DNA from 2 places in the Nocardiopsis rhodophaea genome. Region 1 is predicted to be linked to the other one. Evidence: riboswitches for the same ligand, from Rfam matches in the RefSeq annotation. Region 1 holds a riboswitch; the other holds the start of a gene.
The links. Region 1 has a riboswitch for S-adenosylmethionine ahead of thrC (threonine synthase). Riboswitches for the same ligand answer to the same signal wherever they lie in the genome.
Positions count from the first base shown of each region.

Region 1 (4,411 bases):
ACGCCCGCGACGGACGACCACGGCTTCGCCCGACAACCCGACTGCCGGAGACCGCGGCCTCATCGTCTCGATCCGGGGTTAGCACTCATCATGCCAGAGTGCTAACGACACCTTTTTTAGCACTCTCCATGGTCGAGTGCAAACGACTCGGCGAGACCGCGGAAACCGGGTTTCCCGCAGGTCAACCGGCATGTCGCACCCCTGGGAAGGCCCCTGAAAAACGCGAAAACCGCGCCCGCCGAAGGGGGAGGAGGGCGCGGTTTCCTGGGACGACGCGAAAGGGGCTCAGCAGCCCCCGGCGACCGCCGGGATGATCGAGATCTGCACCCCATTGGCGGTGGCGGTCGCCAGCCCGTCGGCGAAGCGGACGTCCTCGTCGCCCACGTACACGTTGACGAACCGGCGGATCTTGCCGGAGTCGTCGAGAATGCGCGCCTGGATCCCCGGGTAGTTGGCCTCCAGGTCGGCCAGGACCTCGGAGAGGGTGGCGCCCTCCGCCGTCACTTCGGCGGCGTCCTTGGTGTAGGTGCGGAGAATGGTCGGGACGCGAACACTGACGCTCATGGTTGTGGAAACTCCTGATCAGGTGTGATTCGCCGACGGGATCAGCGTGAGACGGCGGGGGACGTGGGCGGGGCCGCCCGGACGGCCGCGCGCGGTTCGGACACGGGAACGGGACGGCGGGGTCAGAGCAGCCCGGCGTCCTTGAACGCGTCCAGGGACGGCTTGATGGTCGCGGTGACGCCGGAGTCCACGGCGTTCAGTGTCTTGAGGCCGTCACCGGTGTTCAGCACGACGGTCTCGGCCCGCGGGTCAAGCGCCCCCTCGGCCACCAGCTTGCGCAGCACACCGGTGGTCACGCCCCCGGCGGTCTCGGCGAAGATGCCCTCGGTGCGGGCCAGCAGCTTGATGGAGTCGACGACCTCGGCGTCGCTCACGTGCACCACGGCCCCGCCGGTGCGCTTGCAGATGTCGAGCACGTAGGGCCCGTCGGCCGGGTTGCCGATCGCCAGCGACTTGGCGATGGTGTCGGGCTTGACCGGCTGGATGACGTCGTGCCCCCGCTCCCAGGCTTGGGCCACCGGGGAGCAGCCGGTGGCCTGCGCGCCGAAGACCTTGTAGGGCCGGTCCTCGACCAGGCCGAGCGCGATGAGCTCGCGGAACCCCTTGTCGATCTTGGTGAGCTGGGATCCCGAGGCGATCGGGATGACGATCTGCTCCGGCAGCCGCCAGCCGAGCTGCTCGGCGATCTCGTAGGCCAGCGTCTTGGAGCCCTCGGCGTAGTAAGGCCGCAGGTTGACGTTGACGAATCCCCAGTCCTCGCCCGCGGTGTCGCCGATGAGCTCCGAGCAGAAGCGGTTGACGTCGTCGTAGTTGCCGTCGATGGCCACGACCTTGCCGCCGTAGACCGCGGCCATGACCACCTTGCCCTCCTCCAGGCCCGCGGGGATGAACACGCAGGATGAGAACCCCGCGCGGGCCGCGGCGGCGCCCACGGCTCCGGCGAGGTTGCCGGTAGAGGAGCAGGACAGGGTGTGGAAGCCGAAGGTGCGCGCCGCCTCGACGGCCATGGCCACCACGCGGTCCTTGAAGGAGTGCGTGGGGTTCGCGGAGTCGTCCTTGACGTGCAGCGACTCTAGTCCCAGTTCGGCGGCTAGGCGGTCGGCGCGGACGAGCGGCGTCAGGCCGGGGTTCATGTTGGGCAGCGAGGCGACGTCGGCCGGGACGGGGAGCAGGCCGGCGTAGCGCCAGATGTTCTTGGGCCCGCGCTCGATGGACTCGCGGGTGACGGCGCCGAAGTCGTAGGCGATCTCCAGCGGGCCGAAACAGAATTCACAGGCGAAGCGCGGGCCGAGGCCGTAGCGCTCTCCACACTCCCGGCAGGACAGTGCGGCGGCGGGGCCGAAGGAGCGAGCGGTGGCGGCGGCTTCGTGTTCAGTGGCGGCAATCGCCATTGCGAGGCGTCTCCCCTCATCTTCCCCAGTGACCGATCTGGCCACGGGCCGGAGTTGGCACCTGCCTCGGCCGCCTCGCGGATTACAGCGAGAAACGCACACCGAGATGGTTGCCGGGGCTTCGCAGGGCCGGTCCCTCCACCCCTCTGGATGAGCAATATGAAGTTGTCACGACGTTGTCGGTGGACCCGGTGGGGATCCGCTGGCAACTGTAACGGACGGGCGCACCGCCTTTCCATGGAGGGTGACCTGGATAACATCAATCAGCTCACATGGTGAGACGACCTGTCCACCGCCACCGAGGCTGGCGTCCCGGACCTGCCACGGCTCCGCGCCCGCGCCATCCGCAGCCCTTGTTCCTTCCCCCTCCACCTCGACTCCCCGCGCCACCCAAGGTGTCGCGCCCCCGCACCCGCCCGACGCCGGTCGGATGCCCCGTGGGAGTATGTGCCGACGACCGACGCCGTTCGCCCTTTCGCCGAATTCGGGCAAGAGCAAACGCGGGTTTGCGCGCCGTCGCGACCGGCGAGACCTAGGGACACCCACGGGCGGTCGTCCTCGCGTACGGCCGTCCGTTGCAAGATGGTCGTGCACCGACAAAAGCTTTCCTATATATGTACATCCACCCGTTTCACTGAGCTTCATCCCGTTTCGTACGATTCGATGGACTCATTCCGTTTACGCCGTTCGCGCGAGAGGTGGTTGATCAGGTGGACAAGGCGCAGATCCTCGTCGCTTCCAACAGGGGGCCGGTGTCCTTCTCGGTCAATGCCGACGGGTCCCTCGACTACCGACGCGGAGGCGGCGGCCTGGTCTCCGGACTGAGCTCCGTCGCAGCCGACACCGACACCCTGTGGGTGTGCGCGGCCCTCTCCGACGCCGACCGCAAGGCCGCGGGCGGCGCCCCCGACGGGCGGCTGGACCGGGCCGGCTTCGACCTCGGCGGAATGCGCGTGCGCATGCTCGACATCCCGCCCGACGTCTTCGCCAACGCCTACACCGCGGTGGCCAACTCCACCCTCTGGTTCGTCCAGCACCTCCTCTACGACACCCCCAACAAGCCCGCCTACGCCACCGGGTTCCGCTCCCAGTGGGACGACTACCGCGCCTACAACTCCGCCTTTGCCGAGGCCCTGCTCACCGGCGCCGCCGACAACGCGCGCGTGGCCGTGCAGGACTATCACCTCGCGCTGGTTCCGCGACTCCTCCGCGGACGCCGCCCCGACCTGCGGATCGCGCACTTCTCACACACCCCGTGGGCGCCGCCCGAGTACTTCCGGATGCTGCCCACCGAGATCGGCCGCGAGCTGCTGGAAGGCATGCTCGGCGCCGACCACCTCGGCTTCCTCAGCCAACGCTGGGCCGACGCCTTCCTGCGCTGCTGCGAGGCGTTCCTGCGCGCCGACGTCGACTGGGCCAAGCGCACCGTCGAGTACGGCGGCCGGGTGATCGAGGTCGCCGTACACCCGCTCGGGGCGGACGCCGAGGGATTGCGCGAGCGCGCCGCGGCCGAAGACGTGGCCGAGCGCCGCGCGGCGCTGCGCGAACGCGTCGGCGACACCAAGCTCATCGTGCGCGTGGACCGCACCGAGCTGTCCAAGAACATCGTCCGCGGCTTGGAGGCCTACCGCGAGCTGCTGACCACCCGCCCGGACTGGCGCGGGCGGGTCACCCACCTCGCCTTCGCCTACCCGAGCCGCGGCGACGTCGCCGAGTACCGGGAGTACACCGAATCGGTGAAGCGCGTCGCCAAGGAGATCAACGCCGAGTTCGGCACCGCCGAGTGGACTCCGCTGATCCTGGAGGTCAACGACGATTACCCGCGTTCACTGGCCTCCTACCAGCTCGCCGACGTGCTGCTGGTGAACCCCATCCGCGACGGCATGAACCTCGTCGCCAAGGAGGGGCCGGTGCTGTCCCACGACGGGTGCGCCCTCGTGCTGTCGACCGAGGCCGGCGCCGCCGACGAGCTGGGGGGCGACGCGGTCCTGGTGAACCCCTTCGACGTGTCCGAGACCGCCGAGGCCCTGCACACCGCGCTCACCATGCCCGAGGAGGAGCGCCGGTCGCGCTGCGAGCGCCTGGTGGAGCGCGCGACCGCCATGTCGCCGCAGCGGTGGTTCGCCGAGCAGCTCAAAGCCCTCGACCACTGACCTGCCCACCAACCGTCGCGCCATCCCCTCCGTTGATCTCGGCGATATCAACGGAGGGGCGCGACATAACACGCTCAGGCCGGGCTCAGGCGCCGCGCTCGGCCATGGCGCGGCCGATGATCGCCTCCACGACCTCGGACTTGGCATCGGCGTAGTCCTGGATCCGCTCCCATTTCCGCTCGCTGAGGCTCCGCTTGACCCGCTGGTACTCGGCACGGTCGGCGGGGTCGGCGCGCAGCCGGTCGCGGAACGCCAGGATGCGGTCGGCCTCGGGGTCGCCGACGGTGTGGACGTGCAGGTTGA
Region 1 covers NZ_BAAAPC010000002.1:123,963-128,373, reverse strand. Annotated here, with positions in the region: gene ABD259_RS02500 (MoaD/ThiS family protein) at 286-564, opposite strand; gene thrC (threonine synthase) at 687-1,955, opposite strand; SAM riboswitch class I at 1,969-2,112, opposite strand; gene ABD259_RS02490 (alpha,alpha-trehalose-phosphate synthase (UDP-forming)) at 2,666-4,108, shown strand; gene ABD259_RS02485 (GrpB family protein) at 4,194-4,411, opposite strand, start outside.

Region 2 (4,411 bases), on a different contig from region 1:
GGAGGGCGGGTCTGTCGGTCGCCGCGGCCCGCGGCACCGACTCCAGCCGGAAACCGGCACGGATCTGCTGCATCGGCCCGGCCACCGGGTGCTCGACGCCCAGCAGGACGTCGTCCCCCGCCGCCTCGGCGCTGCGGATCGCGTCCAGCACGCCGCGGACCTTGCCGACCGGGACCCCAGCGGACAGCAGCAGCTTCACCCACTCCTCGGAGGGGCGGGAGCACAGGGTCGCGCTGATCTCGCCGACCAGCTCCTCGCGGTGCGCCACCCGGCCGGGGTTGGTGGCGTACCGGGGGTCGTCGGCCAGATCGGGGCGGTTCAGCACGGCGCACAGCCTCCGGTACAGCGCGTCGTTGCCGGCGGCGATCACGATGTCGGCGTCGGCCGTGGGGAACGCCTGGTAGGGCACGATCGTGGAGTGGGCGTTGCCGTAGCGCGGCGGGTCCTCGCCGGTCACCAGGGCCTGCTGGGTGAGGTTCACCAGACTGGACAGTGCCGAATTGATGAGCGAAACGGTGATGTGGTCGCCCACACCGGTCGTGCGGGCGCGCAGCAGCGCGCCGAGGATCGCCACCGCCGCGTTCAGACCGGTGAGCACGTCGGTCATGGCCACACCCACCTTGCTGGGCGGCCCATCGGGCTCGCCGGTGGCCGCCATCAGGCCGCTCTCCGCCTGCACGATGAGATCGAAGCCGGGACGCCCCTGCGGCTCGTGCTCGGGGCCGAAGCCGGTGATCGAGCAGTAGACGACGCCGGGGTTGCGGGCCGCGATGGTGGCGTAGTCCAGACCGAGGCGCTCGATGACCCCGGGGCGGAAGTTCTGGATCACCACGTCGGCGCGGGCGCACAGGGCCTGGACGGCGGCCAGCCCCTCCTCGTCCTTGAGATCGACGGCGAGGCTGCGCTTGCCCCGGTTGACCGAGAGGTAGTACGCGGCCTCGCCTCCGGCCCACGGCGGCCCCCACGAGCGGGTGTCGTCGCCGAGGTCGGGGTGCTCGACCTTGATGACCTCGGCGCCCATGTCGGCCAGGAGCATCGTGGCGTACGGCCCGGCCAGGACCCGGGAGAGATCGGCGACCCTGACCCCGGCCAGCGGCTGGGCCGAGTGAGCTGACGGTGGGTGAGGTGTGTCCACGGCTGGCTTACATCCCTTCCTGCTGCGGCGCTGAAGCTCGGGACTCGCGGAGCTGGTGGTAGGCCTCCAGGCAGCGGCGCAGCGCCGTGGTCAGCGCGGCCCCGGACTGTCCGGCGTAGCGGGTCTGGACGCGTTCGACGATTTCGGCGATGTCGTCGGTGACCGACAGGCCCTCGACCAGTGCGCGGAAAAACTCCTTGGCGAGGTCGGTGAGGAGCGTGGTGTCGGCGGCGACGATCCGGCCGTCGGCGAGGTGCACGGCGAGGACGACACCGAGCCGTTCGTACTGGGAGTGGCTCGCCACGGTGTCGGGCAGGCGTGCGTATCCGGAGACGAGGACGATCTGCGGATCGTCGAGGAGGCGTCGCGGCCGATCGCTGTCGTTCACGGTGGAACTCCCTCCGGTGGGCAGGCGAAAACTCCGGTGGTGCTGGAGTCTCTCGCCTGGCAGGACGGTCGGGGCGGACCCGATGTCCTCAGCGGGAGGGCAGTCGCCCTCAGTATCTCCGATGAGTGTGCCGCGTTGTCAACGCTCGCCACCGTCCGGGGGCGGGAGATCGGGGGAGGATGGGCCGGCGGCGCGCGGGCCCGCAGGTGGGGCGGTCCTCGTGGGGGGAGGCGGACGTGGGGGAGGGGGCGGACGGGCGTACCCGGCCGTGCGCTATAGTGCCACCCAGGTCATGAGTGCCAGCGTCAAGCCCCGGCTTGCTGGCCGGCAACCCTCCTTCCGCGGTGGGGTGCCCCGGGTGAAGACCAGGTCGAGACACGACCGCATCCCGTAACCGTGTCAGGCAAGCGCGGACCCCAGCAGGTTCGTACCACGGCAGCGCTGCGAAACCACGCGCTGCGCGGTGCTTTCCGGGGGTCCCTGACGGCCCTTGGAGGAGCCACGATGACCGCTGTCGCCGCAACCCCGTCCACCCGCCCCACGGCCGCCCCGGCCGCAGGCGAGCGCACCATCCCCGCCGCCCCCACCGCCTCCGGCGCGTCCCGCGCCACCGCGGTGGACACCTCCATCGTGGGCGCCGACGTCCATGTCCCGCTCGTCACCGGCGAACGCGTCACGTACGCGAACTTCGACTACGCCGCCAGCGCCCCGTGCCTGTCGGCGGTGCGCGAGGTCCTCGACGCGTCGCTGCCCTACTACGCCAGCGTGCACCGGGGCGCGGGCTTCCACTCCCAGGTCAGCACCGACGCCTACGAGCAGGCGCGCCGCTCGGTCGCCCGGTTCGCGGGCGCCCGCCACAACGACGCCGTGGTGTTCGTACGGGGCACCACCGACGCGCTGAACCTGCTGGCACGCTCGGTCCCGAAGGATTGCACCGTTGTCGTTTTCGCCGCCGAACACCACGCGAGCCTGCTGCCCTGGCAACACCGGGGGAGTAGAGCGGGGCAGGTCATCCGCCTGCCGTTGCCGCGGAGCGCCGACGCAGCGGTTGAGGCGGCCCGCGAGGCGCTGCGCTCCTCACCCGAGGGGCCGCGCCTGCTCTGCGTGACCGGCGCGTCCAACGTCACCGGCGAGATCTGGCCGATCGAGCGGCTGACCGCCGTCGCGCACAGCGCCGGGGCGCGCATCGTGGTCGACGCCGCCCAGCTCATCCCGCACCGGGAGGTCAGCCTGTCGGCGACCGGCGCCGATTACGTCGCCTTCTCCGGGCACAAGCTCTACGCTCCGTTCGGAGCGGGTGTGCTGGCCGGGCGGACCGACTGGCTGCAGGCCGCCACCCCCTATCTGGCGGGCGGCGGCGCCACCGGCAATGTCACCGAGGACGACGTCCGGTGGAACGACCTGCCCGCGCGCCACGAAGCGGGCAGCCCCAACGTGCTGGGCGCGGTGACGCTCGCCGCGGCCTGCGACACCCTCGCGGCGGCCGGGCAGGACGCGCTGCACGCGCGCGAGCAGGCGCTCCTTGACCGGCTGCGGACGGGGCTCGCGGCGATTCCCGGCGTGCGGGATCTGGCCCTGTGGGACGCCGACCACCCGCGGGTGGGCATCGTGTCCTTCGTGATCGACGGGCTGTCCAGCGACCTGGTGGCCGCGGCCCTGTCGGCCGAGCACGGGATCGGTGTGCGGGACGGGCTGTTCTGCGCCCATCTGCTCACCCGGCACCTGCTGCCGGAGGGGCATGAGCAGGCGGTGCGCGCGAGCCTCGGCCTCGGCACCACCGAGGAGCACGTCGACCGACTGATCGGAGCCGTCGCGGGCCTCGCCGCGCACGGGCCGCGCTGGGAGTACCGCGATGACAACGGTCGCGTAGCCCCGCTGCCCGACCCGCGCCCGGCGCGGTGAGACCCGCCGAAGGTCTGGATCGAGGGCGGATCGGGGCACGCGTGGTGGACTATTCGACGGGTGAATGAGATAGCTCACACGAGGTAACATCGTGCGCTAACGACAGTGGCGACGGCGTCCGGGGGTCCAGGGACACGATCCGCGACCTCCGACCCGCGCGCCCACGCACCGGCCGAAGGTTCGGAGAGCACGATCGTGACTGACGAGCGGCGGGCACTGCACATCGTCGAAGGTGCACCGGAGATCGATGTGCCGCCACCGCGCGTCATCCACATCGACGAGCACCGGCTGCGTCGCGGGGACGGGGCAGCGGCGGTGTCCGAGAAACCCGGAGCGCCCGCGCTTCCGTCCGCACCATCCGAGCCGCGCGAAGTCACCCGGGCCAAACGCGGCTTCCTGCGACGCGCGGCCGGGTACCTCGCGGCCGACGCCGGGATCCGGCAGTTCGTCGACATCGGCTCCCGGCTCCCGGTCGACGAGGGCATCGGCAGCGCCGTGCACGAACACGCTCCGGACGCGCGGGTCGTCTACATCGAGACCGGGTCCACGCTGCCGATGCCGGGCCTCGCCTCGGCCGGGGGAGGAGCAGTATCCGTCGTCTCGATGCACCGGCCGGAGCCGGTCGCCCTCGTCTCGCTCCTCGAACTGCGCGGGCTCGTCGACTTCGACGAGCCCGCCGCGTTCTTCCTGGTGGACACCGCCGCACCGCGGTGCGGTGACATCCCGACCTCCGACCTCGTCCGCGCTCTCCACGGCGCCATGTGTCCGGGCGGATGCGTAGCGATCGCCCTGCCGCCCGGCCACGCGGACACCATCGACGGGCGTGCGGCGACCGAGCCCCACGGCCCCACCGGCGACCGGCACCGACGCCACCGTGCCGCCGCGTCTGTCTTCGGCCCGTTCGTGCTCCTGGACCCGGGCCTCGCCGACCTGGCCTGGTGGCCCTACCCGGACGAGGACGTCGCGGCGCGGGGCACCGGCATCTG
Region 2 covers NZ_BAAAPC010000003.1:126,563-130,973, reverse strand. Annotated here, with positions in the region: gene ABD259_RS04240 (CaiB/BaiF CoA transferase family protein) at 1-1,135, opposite strand, end outside; gene ABD259_RS04235 (DUF3870 domain-containing protein) at 1,143-1,523, opposite strand; SAM riboswitch class IV at 1,812-1,939, shown strand; gene ABD259_RS04230 (aminotransferase class V-fold PLP-dependent enzyme) at 2,028-3,425, shown strand; gene ABD259_RS04225 (SAM-dependent methyltransferase) at 3,621-4,411, shown strand, end outside.
Region 2: linked by a shared signal. The riboswitch ahead of ABD259_RS04230 (aminotransferase class V-fold PLP-dependent enzyme) and the one ahead of thrC (threonine synthase) in region 1 are both predicted to bind S-adenosylmethionine.